DNA from 2 places in the Ruania zhangjianzhongii genome. Region 2 is predicted to be linked to the other one. Evidence: riboswitches for the same ligand, from Rfam matches in the RefSeq annotation. Region 2 holds a riboswitch; the other holds the start of a gene.
What was found. Region 2 has a riboswitch for cyclic di-AMP ahead of FU260_RS24000 (C40 family peptidase). Riboswitches for the same ligand answer to the same signal wherever they lie in the genome.
Positions count from the first base shown of each region.

Region 1 (7,841 bases), 370 kb from region 2:
GGACCCTCGGCGTGCGCAGCTGCTCAGCACAGCAAAAACCTCTGTCGAGAGCCGCCAGTCGCTGGCAGAGTAGGTCCCCCACCCGAGAGGTCGATCATGACCGACGAGCCCGCGGAGACCGCGACCGAGACCTTCGTCGCCCACCGCAACCTGCTCTTCACCGTGGCGTATGAGATTCTCGGCTCGGGCGCCGACGCCGAGGACGTCCTGCAGGAGACCTGGCTGCGCTGGGTGGGCGTCGACCTCGCCGAGGTGTGGGACCGGCGTGCCTACCTGGTCCGCATCACCACTCGACAGGCCCTCAACCGGCTGCGGACGTTGCAGCGGCGCCGGGAGGACTACGTCGGGCAGTGGCTGCCCGAGCCCCTGCTGACCTCCCCCGATGTCGCCGAGGACGTCCTGCTGGCAGAGAGCGTCTCGATGGCGCTGATGGTGGTGCTGGAAACTCTCTCCCCCACCGAGCGCGCGGTGTTCGTCCTGCGCGAGTCGTTCGGCTTCGACTATGCCGAGATAGCGGACGCGGTTGAGAAGTCCCCCGCCGCCGTGCGCCAGATCGCGCATCGCGCCCGCAGCCACGTCGAGTCCCGCCGTCCCCGCCGACCGGCCAGTGCGGCCGAGACCCGGGAGGTGCTCGAGGCGTTCGTGGTCTCGATCGAGACCGGCGATCTGCGCGCACTCATGGACGTGCTGGCTCCGGATGTCGTGGTCCTCTCCGACGGCGGCGGCCTCAAGCAGGCCGTCCCCAACCCGGTCCGTGGTGCCGACCCGGTCGCGCGGCTGTTCCTCGGCGGCCTGCGCAAGGCGCCCGGAGTCCTGTCGGCGCGGCTCACCACGATCAATGGCTCCCCAGCGCTGCTGATCACGATGGACGACGAGCTGGACGGCATTTTCGCCGTGGCCGTGCACGACGCACGGATCGCTCGCATGTACTACATGCGCAATCCGGAGAAGCTCTCCCGGATCAGCGCTGAGACTCCGCTCAGCCGATCCTGACCGGCCACTCACCGCCGGCCAGGCCATACGCTCAGCCGCCGACGGCGGAGCTCGCCGGGGTGAGCAAAGCTCTTCTGCCGTAGGGGTGTCACAGATCCGGGTGCACCGGTGTCCCATGGGTAACCGAACGACATGGGTCACCGAACGACATGGGTCACCCAACAACTGCGGAGGAGCACCCGATGCGAGACCAACGCCCCGAGACCACACGGAGCCAGCCACGGAACGCCGTCGTGATCGGTGGCGGCTACGCCGGCGTGATGGCGGCCAACCGCCTGACCCAGGGCGAGAACGTCACCGTGACGCTGATCAACCCGCGGCCCACGTTCGTGGAACGGATCCGGCTGCACCAGCTGGTCGGCGGCTCGCACAGCGCCACCCACGACCTACGCGACGTGCTCGCCGAGCGAGTGCACCTGGTGGTCGACACCGCCACCAGGATCGATGCCGCCACTCGCAGCATCGAGCTGGCCGGCGGAGGCAGCCTCGCCTACGACTACCTCATCTACGCCGTCGGCAGCCACAGCGCCGCCTCGGACGTGCCCGGCGCCGAGCACACCTACCCGATCGGCACCCTGGAGGAGGCCCAGCGCCTGCAGGCCGCGCTGACCGAGCTGCCGGACCACGCCCCGGTGACCGTGGTCGGTGGTGGCCTGACCGGGATCGAGACCGCTGCCGAGCTCGCCGAGTCCGGCCGGCAGGTGCGGCTGCTCACCGGCGGCGTGCTCGCCGCGACCCTGCACGAGCGCGGCCGGCGGTCGGCGGCGCAGCGACTGGCCGCGCTCGGGGTGGAGCTGCTGGACGGTGTTCCCTCCCGGGTGCGCGCTGTGGAGCCGGACGCGGTGCTGCTGGCCGCCGGGCGCCGCCTGGACAGTGCCCTGACCATCTGGACGGCGGGCTTCAGCGTGCCTGCCCTGGCCAGGGACAGCGGGCTGTCCACCGACGCCCTCGGCCGGCTGCGCACCGATGAGAGCTGGGTCAGTCTGGACGATGAGCGGATCGTGGCCACCGGCGACGCCGCTGCCCCGTCCGACCTACCGGCGCGGATGAGCTGCCAGGCGGCGGTGCAGGTAGGCCCGCAGGCGGCCGAGACTGTACTCGCCCTGATCGCCGGCAAGCAGCCGGACCGGCTCAGCCTCGCCTTCGTCAGCCAGTGCGTCAGCCTGGGCCGACGTGACGGCCTGCTGCAGCTGACCCACCTGAACGACACGGCGCGGCGCACCTACCTGGCCGGCCGGCCGGGTGCGGCGATCAAGGAGCTGATCTGCTCCGGGATCATCTGGCAGCTCAAGCTCGAGGCCCGCTTCCCGGGCCGAGTCACGATGCGCCTCACCGACCCGGCCCGGCGCCGCCGGCTGGCCGCCGCCGGCGCATCAGTCCCACCGGTTGCCGGCGCACCAGCCGCACGGGTCACCGCCGAGGAAGCGCGCTGACGGCGGTGCGTACCGTGGAGTCAGCACGCCCGGGCCGCCGGCAGCAGCAACCGGGGCACCAGGCAGAGGAGATCATCGTGACCGAACCAGCTGTGGAGGCGGCCACCGTCACGTTCATGGCCCACCGCAACCTGCTGTTCACCGTGGCCTATGAGGTGCTCGGCTCGACGGCCGACGCCGAGGATGTGCTCCAGGAGACGTGGCTGCGCTGGGTAGGCGTGGACCTGGAGCAGGTGCAGGAACCGCGCGCCTACCTGGTCCGGATCACCACCCGGCAGGCGTTGAACCGGCTGCGGACGATGAGCCGGCGCCGGGAGACCTACGTGGGCCCGTGGCTGCCCGAGCCGTTGCTCACCACACCGGACGTGGCCGAGGACGTCGAGCGCGCCGACACCGTCTCGATGGCGCTCATGCTGGTGCTGGAGACCCTCTCCCCCACCGAGCGAGCCGTGTTCGTGCTCCGGGAGGCGTTCGGCTTCGACTACGCCGAGATCGCCGCGGCCGTGGACAAGACCCCGGCCGCGGTGCGTCAGATCGCCCACCGGGCGCGCCAGCACGTGCACGCCCGGCGCCCTCGGCAGGCGACCTCACCGACCGAGGCGCGCTCCGCCGTCGAGAGCTTCCAGCATGCGCTGCAGACCGGTGACCTGCAGCACCTGGTGGATGTGCTCGCCCCGGATGTGGTGTGCCTCGCGGACGGCGGTGGGGTGCGCACGGCCGCACGACACCCGATCGTGGGCGCGGAGCGGGTGCTGCGCTACGTCCAGGGGGTCGCGACCAAGGCCGCCGGCACGATCGAGATGACCCTCACCTCGATCAATGGGGACCCGGCGCTGATCGCGTACGTGGGCGGTGAGCTCGACGGCGTGGTGTCGATCGCCGTACGCGAGGGGAAGATCACCGGGATCTACTACGTGCGCAACCCGGAGAAGCTCGCCCGGATCGCCCGCGGGGTGCCCGTGCGCCTGGGCTGAGCACGGGGAAAGCCGGCTACTTGCGCCGCCTCCAGCCACGCTCCATCGGCGGCAGGCCCTCATCCTGGATCCGGCTGGGCACCACCATCACCGGGCATGCGGTGTGGTGCAGCACCTGCTGCGAGGTGGACCCGAGCAGCATGCCGGCGAACCCGCCACGCCCGCGGGAGCCGACCACCACGAGGTCCACCGCGGTGGAGAACTCCGAGAGCAGGGCCGCTCCGTTACCGTCCAGCGCGTGCCGGCGCACCACCAGCTCGCGGCCTTCCAACGCCCGGTCGACCGTGACGTTCAGGCCCTCCTTGACGTCGGCGAGCACGCTCTCCCGGTCCACCGCGGCCGGCAGCCAGCCGAGCACGCCGGCACCGGCGCCGATCGGCACCGCCACCACAGCGGTGAGCTCGGCCTGCCAGACCTCGGCCTGCTCGATCGCCCGGTTCAGCGCCACCTTCGCCGAATCGGACCCGTCCACACCCACCACGATCCGGTTGATCGGCAGCGGCGGAGTGGTGTCATCGTCCTCACCGTCCAGCAGGGGCACCACCACGGTCGGGCAGTGCGCGTGGGCCGGCAGGGCCGAGGAAACGGTGCCCAGGACACGCTCGGCGAAGCCGCTGCGCCCCCGGGTCCCGACCACCACCAGGCAGACCTGCTTGCTCAGGTCCACCAGCACCCCGGCCGGGTCACCGGTCTCCAGGGCGCTGGTCACCTCCACGTCACGTTGCGAGACCCGCGCGACCGCCTCGTCCAGCACTGCCTGCGCACCTTCGCGGATGGCGGTGTCGTCCAGTGCGGCGTAGCCACCGTCCAGGGAGGCAGCAGCGAACGTGGGCACGGCGTAGGCGCACACCAGGTGCAGCCGCCAGCCCACCTGCCGCGCCTGGGCGACGGCCCATTCCAGTGCGTTCAGGCTGGCCGGTGATCCATCGACCCCTACCAGAACGACCTGTTCGTGCTCCATGACCAGTACACCCCCGGTCGTTGGTGATCTCTTGGCCTCAAGTGTGCCCTGTCGGAGGCGATGCTGCGCACCAAAACGCGAATCAACTGTGCGCCGGGCAGCACTCGCGTACTACCCGGGCAGCACTCGCTGTACCGTCGGGGCCAGACAACGACAATGGCCCGCCTCTGCCGATGCAGAGACGGGCCACTGTGCTGACGCGATGAGGCTCAGCCGGTGACGCGGATGAACGTCGGGTTGGACCGCCACATCTGGCTGGCGTGCAGCGGGCTGCTGGGGTTACGGGCAGCAATGTGCTGGTCGCCACCGAGGTAGATGCCCACGTGTCCAGGCCACCAGACCAGGTCACCGGGGCGCGCCTCGGAGGCGGACACCTGCTGACCGGCACCGGCCTGGGCACCGGAGGAACGCGGCAGGCTGATGCCCACCTGGGCGTACACGTAGGCGGTGAAGCCGGAGCAGTCGAACCCGGCCGGGGTCGAACCACCGTGCACGTACGGAGTACCCACGTAGCGATGGGCGATCTCCACGATCTGCGCGCCGATTCCGCTGGCGCTGGTGGTGGAGGCGGGCTCGCTGGACTCCTCGGACTCACCCTCGTCCGAGTCGCTAGACTCGGTCGCGGCCTCGGTGCGGTCGTTGCTGCGCGAGGTCTCGGTAGTGGTCCGCTCGTAGGTCGGCTCCGGCTCCGGCTCTGGCTCTGGCTCCGGGGGCGGCGGCGGAGCCTCAGACTCCACCTCGACGTTCGTGCCCAGGTTCCAGCTCACGTCAGCGTCGACGCTGACGGTGGCGGAGGTGCCCACGGCATCCTCGTTCGCCGTGTCTGGGGCGATAGCCGACGCGAGGTTCGCGGTGCGAACGGGGGCGTCGGCGGTGGTCGGGGCGGCGAGAGCGCCGGGGGCGCTGAGCGCCAGAAGCGCTCCCGATGTGGCCAGCGCGACGGCGGTCCGCTTGCCCACGGTCCCGGTGACGGCCTGGCCGAAGGTGCTCAGCGGGGTTACCGGGCGGCATGCTGCGCGGTGCCGCCCATTTTTGATGTCGGTCAAAGTATTGCCTCTCCTGCCGCCTACGAGGTGAGCTGTCGGGTTCGGGTGGAGGTAGCACCCGGTCCGCCTGCCGCTCGGCCGGTGGACTTCACCCCAAGGTGCTTCACAGCACCGCAAGATTTGGGTCCCCCGCCCCTGTCACGGGTTCGATCTGACCTCGGGCAGTGACAGGGTTCGGCGTCTGTCCGGGGTACTCGCTGAAGGAGGGTTTCTGCGAGCGGAACAGACGCTACCTCAGCACTGGGCCGATTGTCACGTTCCGGTCACAATTCGGTCCCGGATGTGACTGGTGGCACGAATCTGCGGCGTGTCGCGATCCCGTCGGATTCGGTCAGTCGGTGGTGACGAACACGTGCCGGGCGGTGTCCTCCGGCAGGTCCAGCACGGTCTCGACGCCGGAGACCTGCACGGCGAAGGTGTCCTTGCCGCGGGTCGCCTGGATCGTGGCCCCTGGCGCCAGGCCCGCTTCCTGCAGCTGCCGCAGCAGGGCCACATCCACCTGCAGCGGCTCCCCGATCCGGGTGATCCGGTAGGTGGCCGCACCGGTCGGCAGCAGATCGGCGAGCGCCGCGCCGTAGGCGGCGTCCAGCGACTGCTCCCCGAGCTCTTCCAGCCCGGGGATCGAGTTGCCGTACGGGTCTCGCTGGGGGTGATCGAGCAGGCCGATCAAGCGCTGTTCCACCTGATCGCTCATCACGTGCTCCCAGCGGCAGGCCTCTTCGTGCACATGCGGCCAGTCCAGGCCGATCACATCGGTGAGCAGCCGCTCGGCCAGCCGGTGCTTGCGCATCACCCGGGTGGCGCGGGCCAGCCCCTCGTCGGTGAGCTCCAGGTGCCGGTCCCCGGTCACCACCATCAGACCGTCCCGCTCCAGTCGCGCCACGGTCTGGGAGACCGTCGGCCCGGAGTGTCCCAGACGCTCGGCGATCCGGGCCCGCAGCGGCACGATCCCGTCCTCGAGCAGCTCGAAGACCGTCTTCAGGTACATCTCCGTCGTATCGATGAGATCGCTCACGGGGCCCTTCCCCTTCATGCCAGCCAATGCCGACTCCACCCTAACCGGACCGCCCGGTCCGGGCCCTCGGATTTCTCGACCAGCGCAGCCCGGTCACGATCCGGACCCGGGCGAGGAACGCCGTCGGCACCTGGGATGATGCCGGTATGACGACGCTGGCCGTGCCCACCGACCTCCTGCCCGCCGATGGCCGCTTCGGTTCTGGACCGAGCCGGATCCGGCCCGGCCAGTCGGCGGCGCTGGCGGCGCTGGGCCCGGTGCTGATGGGCACCTCGCACCGGCAGCCGCCGGTGAAGGCCCTGGTGGCCCGGGTGCGGGAGGGACTGCGCGAGCTGCTGGCCGTGCCGGAGGGCTACGAGGTGGTGCTCGGCAACGGCGGCTCCACTTTCTTCTGGGACGCGGCCACCTTCGCCCTGATCCGGCAGCGTTCCCAGCACGTGAGCACGGGCGAGTTCGGCGCGAAGTTCGCCACCGCTGCCGCCCGGGCCCCGTTCCTGGACGAGCCGCAGGTGGTCCGGGCCGAACCGGGCACGCTCGCCGTACCGTCTCTGGCCGAGGGTGTGGACGCCTACGCCTGGGCGCAGAACGAGACCTCCACCGGGGTGATCGCGCCGGTGCAGCGGGTGAGCGCCGATGCGCTGATGCTGGTCGATGCCACCTCGGCCGCCGGTGGTGTGCGCGCCGACCTGGCCGAGACCGATGCGTACTACTTCGCCCCGCAGAAGGCGTTCGGCTCCGACGGCGGGCTGTGGCTGGCTGTGCTCTCCCCCGCCGCGCTGGAGCGGATCGCCGAGCTCGGCAGCCGCTGGGTGCCCGAGTCCCTCTCCCTGGCCGCGGCGGTGGCGAACTCCCGGAAGGACCAGACGCTGAACACTCCGGCGATCGCCACCCTGGTGCTGATGGCCGAACAGATCGACTGGCTGCTCGCCGGGGGCGGGCTGGACTTTGCCGCCGGGCGCAGTGCCGCCTCGGCGCAAATCCTCTACTCCTGGGCCGAGCGCGCCGAGTACGCCACCCCGTTCGTGCAGCAGGCGCAGGCCCGCTCCCCCGTGGTCGGCACGATCGACTTCGAGGCGGAGGTGGACGCCGCCCGGGTGTGCGCGATCCTGCGGGAGAACGGGGTGGTGGACATCGAGCCGTACCGCAAGCTCGGCCGGAACCAGATCCGGGTGGGGATGTACCCGTCGGTGGACCCGGCCGACGTGCAGGCGCTCACCGCGTGCGTGGACTGGGTGGTCGAGCGGCTCTGAGCTAGACCCCGCTCAACCCCCGGCACCCGCACCCGCACCCGCACCCGAGTTTCCACCGTCCCCGCGCCGATCGGAGGTAGGTACGGCGATCGGAGGTAAGTACAAACGTACCTCCGATCGCCGTACCTACCTCCGTTGGTGGTGGTGGTGGTGGCGGTGGCGACGGTGG
Region 1 covers NZ_CP042828.1:1,141,862-1,149,702, reverse strand. The annotation lists gene FU260_RS05310 (NAD(P)/FAD-dependent oxidoreductase) at 1-73, shown strand, start outside; gene FU260_RS05305 (RNA polymerase sigma-70 factor) at 97-993, shown strand; gene FU260_RS05300 (NAD(P)/FAD-dependent oxidoreductase) at 1,176-2,426, shown strand; gene FU260_RS05295 (RNA polymerase sigma-70 factor) at 2,504-3,400, shown strand; gene FU260_RS05290 (universal stress protein) at 3,417-4,361, opposite strand; gene FU260_RS24355 (C40 family peptidase) at 4,571-5,407, opposite strand; cyclic di-AMP (ydaO/yuaA leader) riboswitch at 5,411-5,596, opposite strand; gene FU260_RS05280 (iron-dependent transcriptional repressor DtxR) at 5,739-6,422, opposite strand; gene serC (phosphoserine transaminase) at 6,569-7,672, shown strand.
Region 1: another riboswitch for cyclic di-AMP. It lies ahead of FU260_RS24355 (C40 family peptidase); the one in region 2 lies ahead of FU260_RS24000 (C40 family peptidase).

Region 2 (7,841 bases):
ACGACGAGATCGCCATCGATCCGGAGGCGCCGATCCCGGCCGCCGCGGAGTGCACCCCGCTGGCCACGGCCACGCCGACCGACTCCGGTGAGCAGGCGGAGGGCTGAGATGAGCGTCGGCACCTCCCCCTACGACAACGCCTACACGTTGCCGATGCCCGATCCGGCCGTCACCTTCGCCGGCCCTGGCTACTTCACCCCGCAGCCGAAGTCCAGTGCGGCAGCAATGGTCGCGTTCCTCTGCGCCCTGCTGGGCATCATCACCTTCATACCGTCCCTGGCCGCGGTCATCGTGGGCATCATCGCGCTGCGGCAGATCGCCCGGAACCGGCTCCGGGGCCGCGGACTCGCGGAGGCGGCGGTGGCACTAGGGGCGCTCGTGCTGCTCAGCTGGTCGGCGATGCTGGCCGCCTTCTTCCTCATTACCTGAGTCCGGCCGTGAAGCCCTTCCTGCTGCTGGCCAGCCGCGCCGAGGATCGTGCCGCCGACGCCGAGTACGAGGCATTCGGGCACTACGGCGGGCTCAGCACCGACCAGCTGCACCGGGTGCGGATGGAAGCGTCACCGCTACCGCAGATCCAGCTCTCCGACTACTCCGGGGTGATCGTGGGCGGTAGCCCGTTCAACGCCACGGACGCCAACGAGCTCAAGTCGCCGGTGCAGCATCGGGTGGAGGCTGAGATGGCCGCACTGCTGGACGAGGTGGTCGCCCGCGACTTCCCGTTCCTCGGCGCCTGTTACGGCATTGCGGCGCTGAGCAACCATCGGGGCGGGGTGATCGACACCGTCTATGGCGAACCGGTCGGGGCGGTGCTCATCGAGCAGACCCCGGCCGGTCTGGCCGATCCGCTGCTGGCCGAGGTCCCGGAGACCTTCCATGCGTTCGTCGGGCACAAGGAGGCCTGCCGGGTGCTCCCCGAGGATGCCGTGCTGCTGGCCACCTCGCCCCGGTGCCCGGTGCAGATGTTCCGGGTCGGGCAGAACGTGTACGCCACCCAGTTCCACCCCGAGCTGGACGCGGACGGACTGATCACCCGGATCGCGGTGTACGACCGGCACGGCTATTTCCCACCGGCCCAGGCTGACGCGGTCGCCTCCGCCGCCCGCCGCGCGGACGTCTCCCACGCGGCGGGCGTGCTGAAGGCGTTCGTGCGTCGTTACGCACGCCACTGACGCGCCCCTGGCCGGAGCAGCCCGCCCGCCACGGCGACGGCGTTCCTCGCCGGGCGAGCACCGCCGTCGCCCTGATGGGGGTGTTCCTGCACGCAACGACGGCGCAGCCCGGGTGAGGCTGCGCCGTCGAGTGCCGCAGGAGTAGTCAGTCCGCCGAGGCGAAACCGGCGCGTTCGAGGTAGCCGCCCGATCCGGGCACGGTGCGGAAGGACCGCCCGTTCGTCAGGTGCAGCATCGGCTCCATCAGGTGCGTCCAGAACTCCCGGAGGAACTCCACCGTGGCGTCCGTGGTGCGCGGCGCATCGAGGGCGAAGTCGAGCAGCGCGGCACCGAGGCAGTGCCGCACCACCACCCGAGCACGGGCGTCCTCGTCGTCGCTCGGCTGCAGGGCGCCACTGGCGATTCCTGCCCCGATGCGCTCGCGGGTGTTCTCCAGCACGAACGTCAGGAACGTGTCGCAGAACAGCCCGCCCTCGCGCAGGCTGCGGATCGTGTAGTGCACGGCCTGGGTGAGGAAGTCCAAGTCGCCGGTGAGGGTCTGCTCCACGCTGCCGAGCTCAAGGCTGCTGGGCAGGCGAGAGGAGGAGTACTGCAACATGTACTCGTCGCACTCCTGACGCAGCCTGGCCTTCGACCGGTAGTAGTGGGTGATCAATCCTGCCGTCACGCCGGCACGGGCAGCGATCGCCCGCATCCCGACGTCGAATCCCTCGTAGGCGAAGGACTCGATCGCGGCTTCCCGGATCCGGTCCCGCGCATTGTCGGCAGCACCGGGTGCGGTGACGGGCCCACCCGGCGCCGTAGCGGTCAACATCTGGCTCTGGACGGCGGCGCTGTACGAGCGTCCGCGGTCGGTGTCATGCCTGCCCATGGATCGAGAGAGTACTGCCGAAAACTGGGAAGCACCCGCCGAGAATGCCCAGATGGGGAGATCTCCCCATGCTGATTCACCGGGCCCGTCGCGACGATTCGCCGTTATCGTGCCGATATCTCACCGTTACCGTGCCGCAACCAGTTTGAGACCGGTCCGTGACATTTTTCACCATTTCGGCCGATCGATGCGGCACAGTGTCCCTTCATCGGGCGACCACCCCGCCGGGGACGCAGGGCGCAGGGACCGGGGACGTTCACCCCGGTTTTCGCTACCTGGTGCCGATAGTGGGCCCAGAACCGCCCGCCTACCGCCGGGGCTGCGACCGGTCCGCGCCACCGTGCACGCCAGCCTCCGCCGCGACCGCCTCACCGAGCAGCCGTTATCGAAACGTGACATACGGGCGGTCGCGTGGTTATCGTCGCCGTGCTCCCCACTGCCACTCAGTGGGGAGAGCGCGGATTGCTGCCGAACCCTGCCTCTTTCCGCGGCCCACAACCAGGCAGGGGTGGGGGAACCACATACCGGGTCCGGTGCGCCGGTCCCTTGGGGTGAAGTTCGGTTCCGACCGAACCGGGTTTATCCGACCCGAATCCGACAGCTAACCCCGCAGGCAACAGGAGTAGCAGCATGACCATGAGCAACACTGCGCGCGCTCGGCACCGTGCCGACGTGCGACCCACGACGTTCCTCTCGTCGACACGACTTTCCTCCGTCGCCCGCCGCGGCACGCTCGGCGTTGCCACCGCCGGACTTGCCTTCGGCCTCGTCGCGCCCGGTGCATCCGCATCCGAGCCCGCCGGTGGTCCCAGCGACAGCCAGGGCGGCGGCTCCGCAAGCGTCTCCGCTGAGGGCGGCGGCACGGGAAGCGGCGGTGCTGAGAGCGGGACCACGGTCACCGTCAGCGCCGGTGACACGGTCGGCGAGATTGCCGCGGCCAACGGCTCCAGCGTCTCGTCCATCATCGACGCCAACGGCCTCGGCGCCAATGCGCTGATCTTCGTCGGCGACGAGCTGACCATCCCCGGCGGCTCCGGCTCGTCCACCGAGTCCTCCTCCGTCGACGGCGCAGGCAGCTCCGGCGGCGAGGTGGAGGAGGAGGCATCCAGCTCCTCCGGCTCCAGTGCCAGCAACGACATCCTCGATGTCGCCCGCCAGTACATCGGCACGCCGTACGTCTGGGGTGGCTCGAGCCCGTCCGGCTTCGACTGCTCCGGCTTCACCCAGTACGTCTTCGCGCAGGTCGGGATCGATCTGCCCCGGACCACCGACGCCCAGCGCAACGCGGGACAGGTCGTGTCGGCAGCTGAGGCCCAGCCCGGCGATCTGGTCTGGGCGCCCGGGCACGTGGGCATCTACACCGGCGACGGCCAGCACATCGCGGCCCGCAACCCTGGCACACCATTGGAGGAGGGCCCGATCTGGATCGACAACCCCACCTTCATCCGGGTGGCCTGATCGGCTGAGCATCGCCGAACGTCCACATCGGCCCGTCTCCACCTGCTGGGGGCGGGCCGATGTGCTGACGGCGGAGCCTGATTCGCTGCTCCGACGCACTCACCCGAAGCTGTTGGCGATCTCGACCAGGTCTTCCGGAGTGGGCGAATCGGGCAGCCCGAGCTCCCCGACCACGATGAGCAGGCCGGTGCCCGAGCCGTCCTCATACGCGAACCCCATGGCTATCACCAGTGCTTCGCTGCCCTCGCACGGATCGTCGGACGGCGCGAGCTGCAGGGTAGCGGGGACGGACGCCCAGCTCTCGGACTGGCGAACGTCGCCGAGCTGCAACTCCGACGCGCGGTCGGAGAACAACATCTCGGCGGCCCGCTCGACCTCGGTCGTGACCGCCTCCGCAGGGTCAGTGACGCCTTCAGCCCAGGTCAGGGTCGCGAATCCGAGCACTTCGTCCGGCGCATCCTGGCAGAAGCCCTTGCCGTAGGTGGGGCGAGGGACTTCTTGCCCATCGCTCTCTTCAGACGGCACGTCCCAGGACTCCGGGACGGAGAACGAGCTTCCGTTGTACTCGACCGTCTGCCAGCCATCCGGCGTATCGGGCGCAGTGCCGCCCTCAGCTGGCGTCTCGGCGTCGGCTGGTGACTCGGCGTCGTCGACCGGCGCCTCCGACGGGCTCTCCCTACCCACTGCCGGCTCATCGGCCCCCGCGCTCTCAGAGGGTTCGGCAATCGATCCCGACGGCGCCGGCTCCGGATCGTCGATCGCCTCGTCGGCACATGCCCCCAGCATTGCTACCGCCACAACCGCAGCCGCCACTGCCGCGCCACTTCGTGTACGAAACCGCATCGTTTCCACTTACCCCGCTCATCAGTCCGCCCCCCTTTGCGGTGTCAGCGTAGCCGCGGGCGTGCGATCCGGACAGAGGATTAGCGCGCGGCACCGGCGGTGGGAAGCATGCCAAGCGCGCGGCACAGCCCTCGCCCCTGCCGCCCCAGCCAGAAACGTGACGAGGCCCCGCCCGAAAAGCCTGGGCGGAGCCTCATCACATGGCGGTAGCGGTGGTGTCTGGTTTCAGGACATCGTGAACGCATGTCTCGGGTCATCGTGAACGGTGCGGTGAGCGGCGTTGGGATGTCTCACGACATCGTGAACGGTGGCCAAGTACGAAGTCCTGACCAAAGCCGTGACCATCCAGAACCTCTCCTACGGGCAAGTCGCCGACCGCTACGGGGTCTCCAAGACCCTCGTACACAAGCTCCACCACCGCGGGCTGGCCGAAGGCGAAGACGCCTACCACCCCCGAAAGATCAGTTTGCGCCACTGAAGGACGACATGCTCCACCTCGGCATCGCCCCGCGCCCACGCCCGCACCGAAATCATCGCCCTGATCCACACCGACCACGCCACCGTCATCGACGCCACCACCGGGCAGATCCTCACCGAACACACCCTCAACCCCACCCACACCTACCAACCAAAAAACGGCTGAACCCCCACAACCGGGGGTTCAGCCGTTCACGATGTCGCGAGACATCACAATGGCGGTAGCGGTGGGATTTGAACCCACGGTGGCTATGAACCACACAGCATTTCGAGTGCTGCACCTTCGGCCGCTCGGACACGCTACCTAGCCGGACCAGAGTACTCGGAGCGGCGCCGCTGACCAAAACCGCGACCCGGCCGCCTAGGGTGAGTTCCGGCGTCGGCCGTAGGCTCGATACCAATCCTCGAGGAACGGAGAAAAGTGACGGCGGTGAGCACAGACCTGTCCGCGCTGGTAGACCTGCTGCGGGGCCTGCGCTTCGCCGTACTCACCGGTGCCGGTATCTCCACCGACTCCGGCATCCCGGACTATCGCGGCCCGCACTCACCGCAGCGCACCCCGATGACCTACGACCAGTTCGTCTCCGACGAAGCGTTCCGGCGCCACTACTGGGCCCGCAACCACGTCGGCTGGCAGCACATGCGTGCCACCCGGGCGAACGCCGGTCATGAAGCGCTCGCCCAGCTGGAGGACCGCGGCCTGGTCACTGGGGTGATCACCCAGAACGTGGACCTGCTGCACCAGGCCGCCGGCTCCACCCGCGTGATCGACCTGCACGGCCACTACAACGAGGTGATCTGCCTGAGCTGCGGCCTGGTCCTCTCCCGCACCGAGCTGGACCGGATGCTGACCGCCCTCAACCCCGATTTCACCGAAGCGGTCGCCGATGTGGAGATCGCCCCGGACGCGGACGCGGTGATCGCCTCGACCGAGGGCTTCCGGGTGCAGCCGTGCCCGCGGTGCGGCGGAATCCTCAAGCCGAACATTGTCTACTTCGGGGAGAACGTGCCCAAAGAACGCGTCGCCGCCGCATTCGAGCTGGTGGACCAGAGCGAGGCGCTGCTGGTGGCCGGATCGAGCCTGACGGTCATGTCCGGGCTGCGGTTCGTCCGCCGCGCCCACCGGGACCGGCGGCCGGTGGCCATCGTCAACCACGGCCCCACGCGCGGTGACGAGCTCGCCGACGTCCGGCTGGACGCCGGCACCTCTCCCACCCTCCGCGCTCTTGCGGAGGCCCTGCCCGACCTGCGCTGACAGCGTCAGCCCACCGGCCGGGGCGGCTCCTCCCGTGCGCCGCCGCGCCGCGCCGCGAAGAAATCGGTGAGCAGCCGGGTCGACTCGTCCGCGCGGACCCCACCGGTCACCTGGACCTGGTGGTTCAGCCGGGAGTCACGCACCACATCCCGGGTAGATCCGCATGCACCGGCCTTCTCGTCCCAGGCACCGAGCACCAGCCGGTCGGTCCGGGCCAGCACGATCGCGCCGGCGCACATCGTGCACGGCTCCAGGGTGACCACCAGCGTGCACCCGGCCATCCGCCAGTCACCCTGCGCCACCCCCGCTGCTCGCAACGCGAGGATCTCCGCATGAGCCGTGGGATCGCCGTCGACCTGGCGGCGGTTCCCGGCCGCGGCCAGCACTTCACCGCTCGAGCCGAGCAGGACCGCACCCACCGGCACGTCACCGCGCTCCCCCGCCGCACGCGCCTGCGCGAGCGCCAGACCCATCGCGTCCTCGTCCGTGCTCATCCCTCTAGTCTGCCCGGCCGCCCCTTGTGCCGCCACGAGCACTGGCCGTGGCACAGCTCCTCTTCTACGTTGTCAGCATGAGCGCCGCCGCGAACGAGGACTCCGACCCGGTCGGTGCCGTGCACAGCCGGTGCGGGCCAGGGCTGACCGATGGCCGGTGAGAGCGTCCCGCAGTCGCGGCCGCTGAAGTACGGCGAGCCGGCCGGACGCTGGGTGCTCGCCTCAACAGTGCTCGGATCCTCGGTCGCGTTCCTCGATGCGACCGTAGTCAATATCGCGCTGCCGGCGATCGACCAGCAGCTGTCCGCTGGAGTCGCCGGACTGACCTGGACCGTGAACGCCTACAACCTGACGCTGGCTGCCTTCGTCCTGATCGGCGGATCGCTCGGAGATCGTTACGGGCGACGCCGGGTCTTCATGGTCGGCGTGGCCTGGTTCGGACTGACCTCGCTCGCCTGCGCGCTCGCGACGAATATCGGGATGCTGGTCACCTTCCGCGCCCTCCAAGGCATCGGGGCGGCGCTACTCACCCCGGTGGCGCTCGCCATCTTGCAAGCCGCGTTCCGTGCCGAGGACCGCGCCCGGGCGATCGGAGCGTGGTCGGGACTGGCGGGCATCACCGGGGCGGTCGGGCCCCTGCTCGGCGGCTGGCTCATCGAGCTGGCGTCCTGGCGATGGATCTTCCTCATCAACGTGCCCGTCGTCCTGGTGGTTCTGGTCATCGCCCACCGACACGTGCCCGAGTCCCGCCACGTGGCAGCCCGCGGCAGGCTCGACCTCGGTGGCGCAAGTCTGGCCGCGCTCACGCTCGGGCTGCTGACCTACGCCCTGACGGTCTCCTCGGAGCAGGATGGCCACTGGCTGACGGTCGCCGCCGGAGGAGGACTGGGGGTGCTGGCCCTCGCCGGGTTCTTGTATCGAGAGCGGACGGCCGCCGATCCGCTGCTGCCGCTCGACATCTTCCGCGCTCCTCGATTCGGAGCCACGAACGCTGCCACCTTCCTGGTGTATGCCGCGCTGGGCACAGTGTTCTTCTGGCTGGTGCTTGCTCTGCAGGTGGTGTCCGGATGGACGCCGTTGGCAGCGGGTCTGGCGCTGCTGCCGGTGACGGTCCTCATGCTGTTCTTCTCTCCCGCGGCCGGCCTGGCCAGCAACCGGTGGGGCCCCCGGATCCCGATGACCCTCGGGCCGCTCGTGGCCGCCGCCGGTGTGGCCCTGCTCAGCCGGGTGGGGCCCCACCCCGCCATCGTGACTGACGTTCTTCTCCCGGT
Region 2 covers NZ_CP042828.1:772,416-780,256, reverse strand. The annotation lists gene FU260_RS03625 (LytR C-terminal domain-containing protein) at 1-107, shown strand, start outside; gene FU260_RS03620 (DUF4190 domain-containing protein) at 109-429, shown strand; gene FU260_RS03615 (glutamine amidotransferase) at 438-1,172, shown strand; gene FU260_RS03610 (TetR/AcrR family transcriptional regulator) at 1,318-2,043, opposite strand; cyclic di-AMP (ydaO/yuaA leader) riboswitch at 2,523-2,674, shown strand; gene FU260_RS24000 (C40 family peptidase) at 2,674-3,501, shown strand; gene FU260_RS03600 (DUF8017 domain-containing protein) at 3,601-4,344, opposite strand; gene FU260_RS23465 (hypothetical protein) at 4,652-4,822, shown strand; tRNA gene FU260_RS03595 (tRNA-Ser) at 5,038-5,126, opposite strand; gene FU260_RS03590 (NAD-dependent protein deacetylase) at 5,252-6,076, shown strand; gene tadA (tRNA adenosine(34) deaminase TadA) at 6,082-6,570, opposite strand; gene FU260_RS03580 (MFS transporter) at 6,721-7,841, shown strand, end outside.